DNA from 3 places in the Paenisporosarcina sp. P4_B8 genome. Region 1 is predicted to be linked to each of the others. Evidence: riboswitches for the same ligand, from Rfam matches in the RefSeq annotation. Region 1 holds a riboswitch; each other region holds the start of a gene.
What was found. A riboswitch is a leader RNA that binds a small molecule or an ion and turns the genes downstream of it on or off. The one in region 1 is predicted to bind thiamine pyrophosphate.
Positions count from the first base shown of each region.

Region 2: linked by a shared signal. The riboswitch ahead of thiT (energy-coupled thiamine transporter ThiT) and the one ahead of AC1DSK_RS10665 (YkoF family thiamine/hydroxymethylpyrimidine-binding protein) in region 1 are both predicted to bind thiamine pyrophosphate.
Region 3: linked by a shared signal. The riboswitch ahead of tenA (thiaminase II) and the one ahead of AC1DSK_RS10665 (YkoF family thiamine/hydroxymethylpyrimidine-binding protein) in region 1 are both predicted to bind thiamine pyrophosphate.

Region 1 is NZ_JBFUHX010000010.1:14,163-19,533, forward strand. Features, by position in the region: gene AC1DSK_RS10650 (energy-coupling factor transporter transmembrane component T family protein) at 1-75, opposite strand, end outside; gene AC1DSK_RS10655 (ABC transporter ATP-binding protein) at 68-1,522, opposite strand; gene AC1DSK_RS10660 (ECF transporter S component) at 1,515-2,114, opposite strand; gene AC1DSK_RS10665 (YkoF family thiamine/hydroxymethylpyrimidine-binding protein) at 2,116-2,721, opposite strand; TPP riboswitch at 2,825-2,931, opposite strand; gene AC1DSK_RS10670 (GntR family transcriptional regulator) at 3,090-3,476, shown strand; gene AC1DSK_RS10675 (DUF1648 domain-containing protein) at 3,476-4,582, shown strand; gene AC1DSK_RS10680 (PLD nuclease N-terminal domain-containing protein) at 4,599-4,799, shown strand; gene AC1DSK_RS10685 (ABC transporter ATP-binding protein) at 4,796-5,371, shown strand, end outside.
Region 2 is NZ_JBFUHX010000006.1:128,952-134,322, forward strand. Features, by position in the region: gene AC1DSK_RS08010 (magnetosome magnetite crystal formation protein family) at 200-553, opposite strand; gene AC1DSK_RS08015 (M20 family metallopeptidase) at 612-1,682, opposite strand; TPP riboswitch at 1,818-1,922, shown strand; gene thiT (energy-coupled thiamine transporter ThiT) at 2,019-2,588, shown strand; gene map (type I methionyl aminopeptidase) at 2,846-3,595, shown strand; gene AC1DSK_RS08030 (TspO/MBR family protein) at 3,616-4,347, opposite strand; gene AC1DSK_RS08035 (hypothetical protein) at 4,457-4,651, shown strand; gene AC1DSK_RS08040 (hypothetical protein) at 4,623-4,784, shown strand; gene AC1DSK_RS08045 (M3 family oligoendopeptidase) at 4,836-5,371, shown strand, end outside.
Region 3 is NZ_JBFUHX010000006.1:72,490-77,860, forward strand. Features, by position in the region: gene AC1DSK_RS07695 (erythromycin esterase family protein) at 1-589, shown strand, start outside; gene AC1DSK_RS07700 (AAA family ATPase) at 758-1,300, shown strand; gene AC1DSK_RS07705 (GNAT family N-acetyltransferase) at 1,363-1,800, shown strand; TPP riboswitch at 1,920-2,018, shown strand; TPP riboswitch at 2,083-2,179, shown strand; gene tenA (thiaminase II) at 2,248-2,928, shown strand; gene thiM (hydroxyethylthiazole kinase) at 2,918-3,673, shown strand; gene thiD (bifunctional hydroxymethylpyrimidine kinase/phosphomethylpyrimidine kinase) at 3,670-4,494, shown strand; gene thiE (thiamine phosphate synthase) at 4,484-5,122, shown strand; gene AC1DSK_RS07730 (patatin-like phospholipase family protein) at 5,366-5,371, shown strand, end outside.

The DNA of each region.
Region 1 (5,371 bases):
AGTCAACATAGAGACAATAACTAACATAAACTTCAAAGCAGGATTCATTTCATGTAACCAAGTACGACTAGACATATGAACCCGCTCCTATCGGTGAAAGTAATTGGTGACGTTTTAATAATTCGGATTGCTGCCACAATTGGTCAATTTCATAACGCCCCGTTAATTCACCGTTATTTAATAAGAAAACGGTGTCCGCGATGGCTTCAGCAAACGCCATATCATGCGTCACAATCAATACGGTGAACCCTTCTTTGGCACGAGCATCGAGTAAATGAAACAATTCGATAAGAGCATCTGAATCCTGTCCAGATGTAGGTTCATCTAATAATAGAACCGGTCGCTTATCTGCTAGCAGAGCTCCAATTGCCACACGTCGTTTTTGTCCATGACTGATTGAAAAAGGGTGGGCATCGTGAATTTCGGCTAGTCGTAACCGTTGCATAATATCCTCAATTTCATCGGTGGTAGAGTAATTTGAAAAGGAAATCTCCTGTCCTACTTGTTGAGTAACAAATAAATGCTCCGGCGATTGTGGAACGTACCCCGGAAACGTGTTTCCACTTTCGATGTACCCTGCCGATTTTTTCAAAATACCACATATGGTTTTCAGGAAAGTGGATTTTCCACTGCCATTTGGACCTGCAAGGACGGCGATTTCACCTCTTTGCAAACGGAGGGAAACGTAATGTAATAAACGTTTTTCATTGATGTTCACACTGACATTTCTCGCTTCCAACGTTATACCTTCCTGAATAGTCGAAGTACGTGAAGGAAAACGGATTGGAAATCTTGTCGGATGTTTATCGACAGGGAAATCCCCGGAAGATGTGACGAGAAGGGCACGGTCGAAAAATGAACCCCACAAATCGAGACGGTGTTCAACAGCCACGATTGTGAAGCTATTGGATAATTGCAATGCATCCAACCACTCTACATATTGTTGTGCGGTCAGAGGGTCTAAATGAGCAAGCGGCTCGTCGAGCAACAGCACTTGCGGTTCTATTAACAATGCACAAGCGGTTGCAAGTCGTTGTTTCATTCCTCCGGAAAGCGTTTGAATCATTGCATGCCGGATTTCAGAAAGACCGGTAAGGGTAAGTGTTGATGTGATTCGCTGTTCCATTTCTGCCCGATTGACGTGCAGATTTTCTAACGTAAAAGCCATTTCTTGTTCAACTGTAGGCATACAAAATTGTGTATCCGGATCTTGGAAGACGGTAGCGATTCTCCGATTAATTTCCCCAGCGACATAACTACTGGTGTCTTTATTAAAGAGGACAACCGAACCACTTAGCTCTCCGTCACAATTGGCAGGGTACAAACGATTCATCAAATACAGTAAACTACTTTTCCCGCAGCCACTCGGACCATATAAGACGACACGTTCGCCAGCATCTATCGAAAATGAAATGTTTGTAAAAACTGGCGAGTCATCTTCTGGAAATTGAAACGTGACTCCTCTGAAGTCAATTACTTGTGAGATGCCACTTGGTGATTCATTCGTGAAATCTTTACCCAATGGACTCACCCTTCAGCTTGTGTTTCTTTGACGTATTGCGAGAAATCGAATATCCACGGAGAGCCCCTGTTGCCAGTAAACCATCGGATACATACTTTCCGCCTAAACCAGCGATGATGGCACCACTCATCACTCGAAGTGTGAACATCAAGATAAGCAGTGAAGGGTCAAGCGCTGCGTAACCAGATACAAAGAAGCCATAGGCAAAACTGAAGACTGCAGAACCAATCCCCGCTAAACAAAGCACCCACCAGTCATAGCGTTTGTAACCTGTCGCGGCAAAAGCAGCTTCTGCACCAAGCCCCTGGACTAGTCCAGATAAAATCAAACGTGGTCCCACCGCATTACCGATCATCACTTCAATAGTCGCTGCCATGGTTTCAGACAAAAGAGCGGCACCCGGTTTGCGGATGATGTATGCACAAATGATCGACACAATAAACCAAATCCCAAAGATCCACTCGTATGCAATCGGTCCAATCACTCCAGCCCAAATGTTTCCTACTTGAACAAACAGCAAATAAACGACGGCAAAGACAACAGCAAAAACGGATAGCAACACAACTTCTTTCAGTTTCCAGGACTTCAACATATTACGCATCTCCTTTGTGAGAAGGGCTGTTGATGCTCATGTTAACAGTCATGACCAAATGTTTATGTTGTTCCGATCGAGCGTGTGTAAAAGAATCTTCAAGGAATGCAAACACGTCGTGAATATCCCCATGAAGTCCACTTGCATAATGCATGGAATCATTGAACACCCCATATTCTTTTGCGCGTGCCACTTCCTGATAAATAACCGACATATAATCGGGGTTATTCATCGGATACAGGGCAAATTGTGATGATACATATTGTTTGATTTCGCGAATTTGAGGATGGTTTAACAGAACATCATCTTTTTCTAGATAAACATCGCCTGCAGAATCCCCTGGGCAGCCAATCGAAAAGGTTCCGTTAAAGGCGACATGGGCACCCGTTTTTGCTGCATACAATACGATGGCTCTCGCTGTATCGAATACATGCATTTGCTTCCCTCGCATCACCGTACTGACGTCGTCGGTATGCATCCATACATTTGAGGTATCTGCTTCACGCAAAGCCCCTTTAATAATTTCAATAAAATTGTCCGCCATCGGGTGAATCGAAAACCGTAAGCCAACGATTGGACTAATCCCACAACTAAACTCATTCGACATCTCTTTTTCCTCCTTTTTTAGTGCCAGGCACCTATTATTGAACATAAAAAAGCTGCATTCGACGTGGAATGCAGCTGGTTTGCGCAAAAAGAAAAAAAGTTGGGCAAAGGTCACCGCACTTCCTCACGCCAGTATTATCTGGATCGAGTATTAAGGGATCGGAGCAAATGCTCTCATCTCAGCCAAACTATAGCACCCCTAGTGCAAATTCGTATGCAGTTTTATATATTCAAGAACGGCTTCATTGTAACGCATGAAAAAAGGATTGTAAATAAAGTAAATATCAATACTTGCCAATCAGTAAATTCTGTTCTATATTATATATAACAAAACTGTTCTACTAAGAATAGAACAAAGGGAGGTCGCATATGTTTATTGAGATTGAACCGGATTCGACCGTACCGATTTATTTACAATTGGCTCAGCAAATTATTGAAGGGGTAGCAAAGGGGTCTTTGAAACCTGGAGATTCCTTGCCATCTGTACGCTCATTTGCAGCTGATCTCGGCATGAACATGCATACGGTAAATAAAGCTTATCACTACTTGGAAGAGAAGGAATTTATTCAGATTGTACCGAAGAAAGGTGTATTCATTCATGAAAAAGGTGTACGGAAAGCATCAGCTTCCGATCGCCAACGTCTGAGCAAAGAATTACGCCCAATCATAGCAGAAGCACTTTGTCTTCAGTTGTCTCAAGAGGACATTGAGTTACTGGTGAAAGAAATTATTTTGGATTTGAAGGAGGTTAAGTAATGTCAGCAATCATTTTTATCGTCTTATTAATGTTCAACATTGCCATTCAAGCCTTTTTACCGAAGTTTCTGAAGGAAAGTGAAGCGTTTGGCGTGTATATCCCGGATACGCACGTAAAAGACCCACGCCTTATGAGGATGAAAAACCGCTACACTCAATTGGTTTTGCTATGTGGTGTGGTTGTTCTGGTCCTATTCATTGGCTGGGTGTTAATCGTCCGTCCACAGGAGCAACAAATTGTATTTTGGGGATTAGCCGCACAAATAGGTGCATTGGTTTTGCCGATGGGGCTATATGCAAAAAATCATATTGCATTAGCTAACTGGAAGAAAGATGAAAAATGGACAGCGGGTCAAGTTGAGCGGAAAGTGGTAGACCTGCAGTTTCGTGAGCAACTGAAACTGTTGCCCAACATGTATTTTATTTTGCCGATGCTTTTGACCGTCAGTCTAAGTGTTTATGGATTAACCCAATATGATTTGTTACCTGACCAGCTTCCGACGCACTGGGGTCCGAATGGGGAAGCGGATGCATTTACGGAAAAAAGTTGGCTTTCAGTCAATTCGTTGCCATTCCTAACCCTCGTACTTCAAGGCATGTTGCTTTTTTTCAATGGGGCCATGAAGCAATCAGGTGCAAAGATTCAGGTGCGAAATAAAAAACGTTCCCGAGAACAACAACTCGCGTTCCGTAAATATACAAGTTGGTTATTGTTTGTCGTGACCATCACGGTGACGTTGTTGATGGGATACTTACAGCTGACCATTATTTTTCCTGAAACCATGTCAACTTCAGTAACTCTTGCTTCCACCATCTCTTTCTTGGTCATTATTTTAGGTTCTGTCCTATTTTACGCCATTAAAGTAGGGCAAAGTGGCACCAGAATAGCCGTATCACACCCAGATGAAAGTCTAGAAGGGGTAATCGATCAAGATGATGATCGATACTGGAAATTCGGAATGTTTTATGTGAATAAGAACGATCCGAGCATAATGGTGGAAAAACGTTTTGGGATTGGCTGGACCATCAATTTCGGTCACAAAACCAGTTGGATTTCCTTACTATTACTAATAGGAAGTATCGTGTTCGTTTCAACATTGCAATAAAGAGGAGTGGGAGAAAATGGAGGAATTACAAGGGGTGCCTTGGGGTATTATCACACCGATATTTATCATTCAATTTATTTTAATAGTAGTTGCACTTATCGATTTAGCAAAAATACATCAAACAAACGGACCTAAATGGGTCTGGGCACTGGTCATTATTTTCATTAGTATTTTTGGACCTATTTCGTACTTTATTGCAGGGAGAAAACAAACATGACGACAATCTTAGAAGCTAATCATTTAACGAAAATATACGGATCAGAGCGAGCTGTAAATGATGTGACTTTTGCGCTGGGAGAAGGCACATCTACGGCATTAATCGGACCAAATGGAGCCGGTAAAACGACGACTTTATCCATGCTTGGTGGGTTATTACAACCAACATCGGGTACCATTTCACTGAATGGGGAAAAACATGCGGACGTAAGAAAACATATTGGTTTCCTGCCTCAATATCCACAATTCTTTTCGTGGCTGACAGCACTGGAATTTACTGAAATGGCGGCGAAATTAAGTGGGATGGACTCACGGTCTGCCAAGCTTGAAGCACAAAAAACACTGGAGTTCGTAGGACTTGGAGATGCACTACGGAAAAAAACGGGTACTTTCTCCGGCGGAATGAAACAACGTCTTGGATTAGCACAGGCCATTGTTCATAAACCGAAGCTCTTATTATTGGATGAACCGGTATCTGCGCTGGATCCCGTTGGAAGACGCGAGATTATGAATCTATTGAAAAGCTTGCAACAAGACATGACCATTTTGTACTCGACACACATTTTGAATGAT
Region 2 (5,371 bases), on a different contig from region 1:
TTAATGAGTTCCAACTTTTTATTTGCGTGGATATGTTGTTGTTGTGGAGCGGTTTCTTGAATCCAATACTTTTTTTACGATTGGAATAATAATTGGCGCAAACTTTACAGCTGTCTTAACTAAGTTACCGATTCTCATGTGTATCGCTCCTGTCAGTATTGAATATTAATTTAATTCCCGTAAAGAGCCTAAGGTAAACCTATTGCAGTACTTTAATTCCTTGGATGATATTCCAGATCAGTACAATAAGATAAAGAATACCGTACACTGCAATAAACAAGAAAGGAAGTCCTGCAGTCAGGAAGTTAAATGATGTGCTAGGCTCTACAGTGCCATCAACTGTCGTGCTGAATACTGCGATTGAACCAATCACTAATACAATGAACCCGACAATTCCGAGCACCACGGGAATCAAGTGTGACAGAAGAGAGCGTTTCGCATGATACTTAACCTCAGCTGTCGGTGAAACGAAATATACGATTAATGGCAATAAGAATGGAGCGAATAAAATACTGAAATAACACAAAGCGGATAATATACGTTGATTATCCATTAATACTCCTCCTTTAATGCTTACTGCCATTTAATACGTTACAACATTAATAGAGGTTTCAAATCAATGCATATTTCGTTAAAATGTCTGCATATTGCTCAACGGATGATATCAATACATACTCTCCTGGTCCGTGCCAGTCGTCTCCGCTTGGTCCGAACTCAATTGCTCCAGCACCAGTTTTTGCATAGTAACGTGTATCCGCAGCTCCATGCTGCCCGAATAACACAGCCTCTTTTTGTGTTACTTGTGCTATAACACCAGCAAGAGATTGAACAAAAGCATTATCTTCGGTAGTTGTAATGGCGGGTGTTTTACCGCCAGGTTTGACAATGTTTTTGGGGTTAATAGATTGAGCAAGTTCAGTCATTTCTTCAATAATATCTTCCCATTTTTGTCCTGGCACAAAGCGAATATCGTAGTTAACTAGGCATTCATCAGGTACGACATTATATCGATCGCCCGCCTGGATTTTAGCCAAGTTAATGGAAGGATATTCGTAATATGGATTGCTTGCTTTCGTAAATGGTAGTGTCTTTAATTGTTCATTAAATTTAAAGGCTGCTTCAATGGCATTCGTTCCTTCCCATGGACGGGATCCGTGGGCAGCTTTTCCGAATAAAGTGACATCCGCATGCAGAATTCCTTTCGATTGAACACTAAGTTTCAGGTGAGTTGGTTCTCCGCAAATGACAAAGTCACCTGAGCGACCAATTTCTACAAGATGACCGGATGTTTTACTTCCACCCGTTTCTTCATCCGTTACAATATGTAAAACAATGCGTTGCTTAAGTTCTTCCCTTGCAGAATAAGTACGTCGGAACGCTTCCATCATGGCTGCCACTCCAGCTTTCATATCTGCGGATCCACGACCATACAAGCGGTCGCCTTCGATAACGGGATTGAATTGCTCGATTTTTCCAGGTACTACATCCACATGGCCATTCCATACGATGGTTGTGAGACCTTGTCCGATTTCAGCGTGAATCATCAATCGGCCTTCATTTTCAAGAACTTCATGTGTTATTTCATGACTATCGAGCCATTTTGAACAAAATCGAAGTGCTTCGTTGGCACCTTCTTCTGTATCACTTTTAATTGCTACCAAATTTTTCAATAACTCGATCATATAACTTCACATCCTCATTAAATTTTTATATTCAGTATACATACAGCTGTTCCAAAAGTCACAGAACAAACGAAACCCTCTTGCTTCTCTTTCCCTCTTTAGTTACAATTAACCCGTAATATCAAAATTAGATGTATTTACCACAAGGGGAGCCTGTAATGGCTGAGAGTGAGCGAGGAACGTTCTAACCCTTTGAACCTGTAAGTTAATGCTTGCGCAGGGATGTGGATAGAAACCGACTCCAACGACGTCAGGCTCTGTCCCTGAGGTCGTTTTTTTATGGTTTTTTTCACCCTGACATGCGATTTGCAGTACATCGCAAAAGGAGGAAGAAAGATGAATCGAAGTAAGTTGTTATTATTAATTGAAGTGGCTATTTTTGCAGGAATCGGATTGGTATTGGATATGCTTTCTATTAACTTATGGTTCCAGGGCGGATCTATTAGTCTTGTCATGGTACCAATCGTATTGATGGCTATTCGATGGGGGCTTGCGGGAGGTTTGAGCACGGGTCTGATTATTGGGGTCCTTCAAATTTTAGCGGGAAGAGCTTATATTTTATATCCTGCCCAAGGTTTCCTGGATTATTTCGTTGCGTTCACAGTTGTTGGCTTAGCAGCACTTGTCAGACATAAAGTAATACAAGCAAAAAATGAGCAGCGTAAAGGAAAAATGATTACTTATATCGTATTGGGAGCTGTTTTTGGTGGGCTCTTCCGGTTCTTTACACATGTAATCGCAGGAGTTATTTTCTTTTCAGAAGCTGCAGAAGGCAAGAACGTTTGGATTTATTCGCTCGTATATAACGGCGGTTATATGATTCCTTCCATTATTTTGACAGCAATTGTGTGCTCCATCATTTTCGTTGCTGCACCACGTCTTATTGAACATCGCAATAATGTTTGATTTATAGGTGTGTCTTTATTGAGTGGAATCATCTATGTTTGTAGCAAATGGACAGAATTGGTTTTGAATGAACAAAAACCATGTATAAACCCTGTATGGGTTGTTTTTAAAATTCGGCCGATGACGCAATTCCTCTATCGCGCATACTTTACTAGAGGTTTACCAAATGTTCAGAATGATTTTGGTAAATGGGAAAGCATCTTTTCTTGTGGTATAGTATGGGGTAGATAATTTGAGGAAGAAAGGGTTTAACGAATATGATTGCAAAAACTACTGAAGACTTTGAGTCGTTAAAAACTATCGGTCGCATCGTTGCAGAAATTCGCGATGTAATGCGAGATGCAACAAAACCAGGTGTCACGACAAAAGAACTTGATGAGATCGCTGGCCGTATGTTTAAAGAAAAAGGAGCTATTTCTGGTCCTAAAGGGGAATACGATTTCCCTGGATTTACATGCATCAGTGTCAATGAAGAAGTTGCTCATGGCATTCCCGGTTCACGTGTCATCAAAGATGGAGACCTAGTGAACATCGACGTATCCGGATCATTTAATGGCTATTTCGCAGATACGGGAATTTCATTTGTAGTGGGTGAAGGCTACGCGAAGAAAGAAAAGCTATGTACAGTAGCTGAAAGTGCATTTAACCGTGCAATGTTGAAAGTAAAGGCTGGTGCTCGGTTAAATCAAATCGGCAAAGCGGTGGAACGTGAAGCGAAGCAAAATGGATTAACTGTCATTATGAACTTAACTGGACATGGTATCGGAAAATCTCTTCATGAAGCACCCCAGCATATTTTGAATTACTTTGATGCATGGGAACCTACCATCTTAAAAGAAGGTATGGTTTTGGCAGTTGAGCCGTTCATTTCAGAAAAAGCGGAACATATCGTGGAGTCTGGTGACGGTTGGACTTTCTTGACTCCGGATAAATCATTAGTTGCACAGATTGAACATACGGTCATCGTTACTAAAGATGCGCCAATTCTTATTACGAAAATCGATTAAATAATGCGAAAGACCAACTGCTATGAACGCGCAGTTGGTCTTTTTTTAATAAATAGGATGCCCGCTAGCATGACTGCACATAAGAAAAGAGCAGCTGTAGAGACAAGAAGTTCTTCGAAACCATTTCGGACCGCAATTCCGATATAAGCCCAAATAAAGACAAATACATATGCGATATCAAAATGGTGGAAACGAATATGTAGTGCGAGTGCTGTTCCAACAGTCATCATGATGACTGCCCACAGGGGGTCACTCAATCCCCATCCATTCCACTGATATAGAGTTAGGACATAACTAATATTCGTAATCGTTGCAACACTGATCCATCCCAAATAAATTGATATTGGTAAGCGACCAGTAAGAAGGTTATCGGATACTGGATAAGTACGATAAAGTAAAATTAGTGTAATTAGGAATGCAATCATCACGACAACCGTAAATAAGAAATATTCATAATGCCATAAATAAATCCATGCCACATTAAAAATGCAACTGATGATAAACAGATTTGAGCGCTTTATATAGGTAGCGTCTATATCTTTACTCTTCTTCCACATGCCTATCAACCAAATGATCATCAATACATAAATAACGGACCAAATTGAAAATACATAGCCGGCCGGTGTAAATAGTACAGGAAGACGATTGGAAATTTCACCAGTTGTTTGATTGTTAATTGGTAAAATATTTGCCAATGCATTGAAAGTAATCACACCAATCAGTGCGATGACCATTAGTGCGAAACGAACCACAGCATTCACCTCCTATATATTAGTATAACGTCAGTCCAAAGCAACAACAAATTTCTATTTACCAAAAATTCCTTTAAAATGAAGTTTAAGAGAGATTGGAGGTCTCTGGATGCACGTTCGTTTAAATGATTTACAAATGAATCAACAATATGAGAACAAGAAAGATTATAAGAAAGAATTAAAACAGCTCCAATACGAAATGTTAAACGTTCAACAATATTTATACAACCAAAAAGTGGGCTTGATTCTGGTTTTTGAAGGAATGGTTGCGGCATATGGAACAGGCTCCGTGGATTATCGTTGAAGCGAATAATAAGAAATATGCACGCACGGTTGTTTTAAAAAGAATTCTGGAACATATTATGCAAGTGTGCATAGAAAAAGGCATACCCATTGCAAAACTACAGAACGATGTTTCGCAAGGCGAAGAAGCATGATATAATAGCGTAGTATTTTCGGAAAATTTAGAAAGACATGGGGGAAAGAAATTGACTACAAAGACGTATGCTGAAGTTTGGGACTTGGACGTTTTTTTTAAGGGAGGAAGCTCATCTCCTGAACTTCGTGAACATCTGGATGCTTTAGCAAGTAAACTTGATACTTTTGAGCAAACTTTATCATCCTTTGTTGTTCCAACAGGGGAATCAGACGCTACTAAAATTTCTTCTATTATTGAAGAAACTAAACAAGTTGCTGAAAATTTAACACAAGCTGGAGCAGTTGTTGGTTGTTATTTAGCTCAAGATACTACTGATAAACATGCGAACTTATTGCAAGGGGAAATCGGCTCTTTAGGTGCTCGTTTTTCTTCATCCATGCTCGTTGTTCAACAACAGTTATCAAAAACTGAGGAAACTGTTTGGACTGCTTTAATGAAGGCCGATCAATTAAAAGAATTTGCTTTTGTTCTAAACGAATGGCGAGATGAAGCGAAGGAATTACTTTCTGAAAAAGAAGAAGATATGATTACCGCTCTTGGGGTGGACGGCTATCATGGATGGGGTCAACTATACGATTTATTGGT
Region 3 (5,371 bases), on a different contig from region 1:
TGCAATGGTTGCACAAAACGCTGAAGAATATTACCGAGCTATGGTCCGGAGTGATGACATCTCCTGGAATGTCCGTGATGAGCATATGGTTGAAGTGATAAACGAAGTCATGGACTATCATGGAAACGATGCAAAAATCATCATTTGGGAACACAACACCCATATCGGGGATGCTTCCGCAACGGATATGGAAGCGGCTGGCATGGTGAACGTTGGCCAAATTCTCCGCCTGCAGAACAGAAAAGAAAATGTCTTCGCTGTCGGGTTTGGCACATACAAGGGAACAGTGATCGCAGCTGACCAGTGGGCAAACCCATATGAAATAATGGTCGTGCCACCAGCTATGAAAAAATCATGGGAATACGCTATGCATGCAGCTGGTGAATTTAATAAGTTATTAATTTTCGATGATGACAATCGCCACCTGTTTGATGAATGGATTGGTCATCGGGCAATTGGTGTGGTTTATAATCCTGAGTTCGAGGCTTACGGGAATTATGTATCTTCAAAAATGGGAAGTCGCTACGACGCTTTCATTTATCTGGACGAAACCAAAGCCCTTACTCCAATTGAGCATGACAATCCATAATCACTCACTAATTGCACCGCATTTGCGGTGTTTTTTTGTTTTCGTTATTTAATTCAATAATGAAATAATGGTAAAATGTAACAATAATTAATTATGTACAATCAACAACTTAAGAAATATTTAATGCTTGTAGAAGGATGAAACTAAAGGAAAAGGACTGGTGGACGAATGATTATCATGATAAATGGAGCATTTGGAGTGGGGAAGACCACTGTTTCCAATGAACTACAGAAAGAAGTCGAAAATAGTATGATTTTTGATCCGGAAGAAATAGGTAGTTTGTTAGGAAAAATTCTCCCAGTAGATGTTATGGCTCTTGAAGCAAAAACAGGAGATTTTCAGGATTTGGAGCTTTGGAAACAATTAACCGTTACCGTAGCTGATCACTTAATCGCACAGTATAAAGTGAACTTAATTGTTCCAATGACTATTCGGAAAGTAGAATATTTTAATTACATATTCGATGGATTTAAGAAGATTGATGAACAAACAACCCATTTTTGTTTAACAGCAAATCAGGAAACTATTTTCGATAGACTTAGGGAACGTGGGGAAGAAGAAGGAAATTGGTGTTTCCAACAAACATTCAAATGCCTGAAAGCATATAAAGAACATTATTTTGGAGATTACATCAACACGGAGAATGTCCCAGTACATACGATTGTTCAAACCATAAAGGAAAAACTAAAAATAGTAGAAGCTGTTAAATAGATGAAGACTTTTGTGGTACATGGGGACATGTGACGGAAACTAATTTTGACGGAGGAATGACGATGGATGATTCAATCCATAAAATCTTAGAACTAACCAAACCAGAACAATTCGAATGTGCATTTCCACTAATGAAACAGTTAAGATTGGATTTGACGATGGAGTCTTTTCATGATTTGCTCGGGCAAATGACACAAGACGGATATCGACTTTTTGCCTTATTTGCTCAAAATCAAATCGTAGCTTTGGCAGGCGTAAGCTTGAGAACGAATTTTTATAGCGGCCGTCACGTTTATATTTATGATTTAGTTACGGACGTCTCTAAACGTTCGCTTGGGTATGGAGAGACATTGTTGGAGTTCATACATGAGTGGGCAAAAGAAAATGGTGCCGAATATGTAGCACTGGAATCGGGAATCCAAAGAACCGATGCTCATAGATTCTATGAAGACAGAATGGATTATGATAAATGGTGTTTTTCGTTCAGAAAAAAATTGTAAACGATGATGAAATGAGTTCTTTGAAGGAGTTGAAGGGTTTTTTCATTCTTGATGGAAACTGAAATTACTCACTACTATTCTTGAGATTTCCTGATAGTGTGCTAGTATGTAAGTAATTAAAATAGTTGCGGGGGGACGCATTGGCGTTGAGAAGGTTAAAACCTGACCCTTTGAACCTGTTCGTTAAGACGAACGTAGGGAGCAAAGTACATAGCGGTTTAACGCTTTTGTTTTGTACTGTAGCTCTCCATTATGGAGGGCTTTTTTGTTTCTAATTCAATATTTTAATTGCGGGGGGACTTTTTAGTTGAGAAGGTTAAAACCTGACCCTTGGAACCTGACAGTTAACACTGACGTAGGGAGCAATGTTTCATCAGAAACGCTCTTTTGTCATACGCAAAAGGGCGTTTTTTGCACTTGCGTCCATCCAAAGAAGGAGGACTAGTAATGACATTTTGTGAAGAAGTACGAAAAGAAACGGATCTTTATTGGCAAGGCAGTTTTGATCACCCCTTTGTAATGGGACTGGTGGACGGGACATTGCCACTTGAGAAATTTGCGTACTACATGATGCAGGACGCCTATTATTTAAAGCACTACACAAAGGTGCTGGCGATTGCCGCCACGAAGGCTGAAACGAATGAAGACATAGCATTCTTTTTAGAATCTGCCCGCTACATCAATGAAGCCGAGCTTGATTTGCACCGAACTGTTTTCAAAGAGCTCGGTATTACGGAGGAAATGGAAGCACACTTTGAACCTGCTCCGGCTGCCTACAACTACGTATCGCATATGTACAATGCAGCTCATAACGGGGATGTAGCAGAAGCGTTTGCCGCCATGTTCCCTTGTCCATGGCTCTATCAGGAAATCGGGGAGAAGTATAAAGACGCTAAACCAGGTGTCAAAGCTTATGAAGATTGGATTGCCATGTATAGTGCACCAGGTTACAAAGAAAAAATCGAGCATCAAATGCAAATGATGAATCGATATGCAGAGGAAAATCCGAATAAGAGAAGTGTGCTGAAAGGTCATTTTGCTAAGAGCTGCTATTACGAGTGGAAATTCTGGGAAATGCCTTGGACACTTGAGAACTGGGAAAACGAGGTGAAAGTCTATGCCTATTGAACAAATACGTCAAAAAAAGCCTCTCGTTCACTGCATGACAAACTATGTCGTGGCGAACTTTACCGCGAATGGGTTGCTAGCAATCGGTGCGTCACCGGTCATGGCGGATGAAATATCAGAAGTAGAAGAAATGGTTGCCATTTCCTCGGCTCTATTAATTAATATCGGCACAATCAATACACGAACGCAAGAAGCGATGCTTCTGGCTGGTAAAAAAGCGAATGAACTTGGTACACCCGTTGTTTTGGATCCGGTAGGCGTAGGAGCTACATCATTTCGCAAACAGGCAGTTAGGGATTTGCTGGAACAAGTTCGGTTTAATTTAATCAGATGTAATGCAGGTGAACTGGCTGCAATCGCAGGTGTTTCGTGGCAGTCAAAAGGAGTGGACAGTGGAGAAGGCGACATGGACATCGCGGACGTTGCCAAGCAAGTAGCGAAGGATTGGAATTGTATCGTAGCTGTGACCGGCGCTTCGGATTATATAACCGATGGAAACAAAGAATTTTGGATAACTGGCGGGCATGAACGAATGACAGAGATAACCGGTACTGGGTGTTTGTTGAGTGCAATTTGCACCGCGGCTTTAAGTTTGGATGGAGAGGCCCTCCTCAACTTACGCAATCTCCTTCAAGCTTATAAACAAATATCCGAGCAAACATCGTCTCAGACACAACTTCTTGGTTCTTTCCAGACTGAAGTACTAAATGCTTTGCATCTCTATTCCAAAGGTGAAGGAAAATGAACATTGTCATGACGATAGCAGGCTCGGATAGTGGGGGCGGAGCCGGTATACAAGCCGATTTGAAAACATTTCAGGAACTTGGCGTATTTGGTACGTCCGCGATTACAGCGCTGACTGCTCAAAATACGCTGGGTGTAGAAGGGATCTTTCCAGCATCACCCGATTTCGTGGCACAACAAATAGATGTTGTCTTTAAGGATATGCCCATCCAAGCAGTCAAAACAGGCATGCTCTTTTCAACAGAAATCATTGAAGAAGTAGCAAATAATTTGCGAGAAAAAAATGTGCAACTTGTCGTTGATCCCGTGATGATTGCCAAAGGAGGGGCAAATCTTTTGCAGAATGAAGCAGTGGAAGCTTTACAGACTAAACTTTTACCACTTGCAACAGTATTAACCCCAAATATTCCAGAAGCCGAGGTGCTGGCCGGTTTGGAAATCCAATCGGAGTCGGATATGCAAAGAGCAGCTAAAGAGATTTTGGGAATGGGTGTCAATTGCGTGGTCATGAAGGGCGGTCATCTAGAAGAAAGGGATACGGCAACTGATACAGTCTTTATGGCCGATGGGACAAGCTTCAAAATGGTATCTGCTCGTATCGACACCAAGCATACACATGGAACGGGCTGTACGTTTTCTGCCGCATTGACTGCATTTTTGGGACAAGGAATTCCTTTGAAGGAAGCTTTGGTCGAAGCGAAAAAATTTGTCCAGCTGGCTCTCGAGAATCCTCTTGGTATCGGCCATGGACACGGACCGACCAACCATTTCGCTTATAAGCAATTAAAAGCAATTTGTGAGGTGACCATCATTGAACCGTAAAGATTTGGCAGTATACCTCATAATGGGTACACCCAACTGTGTGGAAGATCCCTTGGTTGTTTTAAAGGAAGCGTTGGAGGCTGGCGTAACGATGTTTCAGTTGAGGGAAAAAGGTGATGGGGCGTTGAAAGGGGATGAACTGGAAGGGTTTGCTCGGCAGTGTCAGGAAATATGCAAATCTTACAAGGTACCATTCATTATCAATGACGATGTGGAATTAGCGATAAAATTGCATGCAGATGGGGTGCATGTAGGGCAGGATGACATCGCCCTTACGGAAATAAGAGAAAAGTTCACGGGACGAATCGTGGGAGTTTCCGTGCATAACCAACAAGAGCTAGAAGATGCCATCGAAGGTGGTGCGGATTATGTTGGGATTGGTCCGATATATGAAACAAGGTCGAAATCTGATGCAATGGCTCCAGCAGGTCCCACATTCTTGCGACAAGCCCGAAGTTTACTTCCCGATTTCCCAATCGTCGCTATTGGAGGAATCACAGCTGAGAATGCACACGAACCGCTGCAGGCAGGTGCCGACGGAGTGGCGATCATTTCAGCGATTTGTCAATGTCAGGACCGTCATGCAGTAGTTTCCTTGATATTAAGTAAAGGTGGAATTAGGAGATAATTGGTTAGTTGCCCCTATAACGGGGAAAGTTGCCCCAATAACACCAAAAGTTGCCCCAATAGCTCGAAAAGTTGCCCCAATACATTAAACGAAGACATGAATAAGCCTTCCCAACTTTAGCGGGGAAGGCTTTTCACTTCTTTTAATACGCTTTTGCTCAACAAGTCATTGTCGAATTAAGTTCTAATTTGCGTTCTTTCTTATTACAGTGTAAGACAACGACTTGAAAAAAGGAGCGTAAGCATGTTA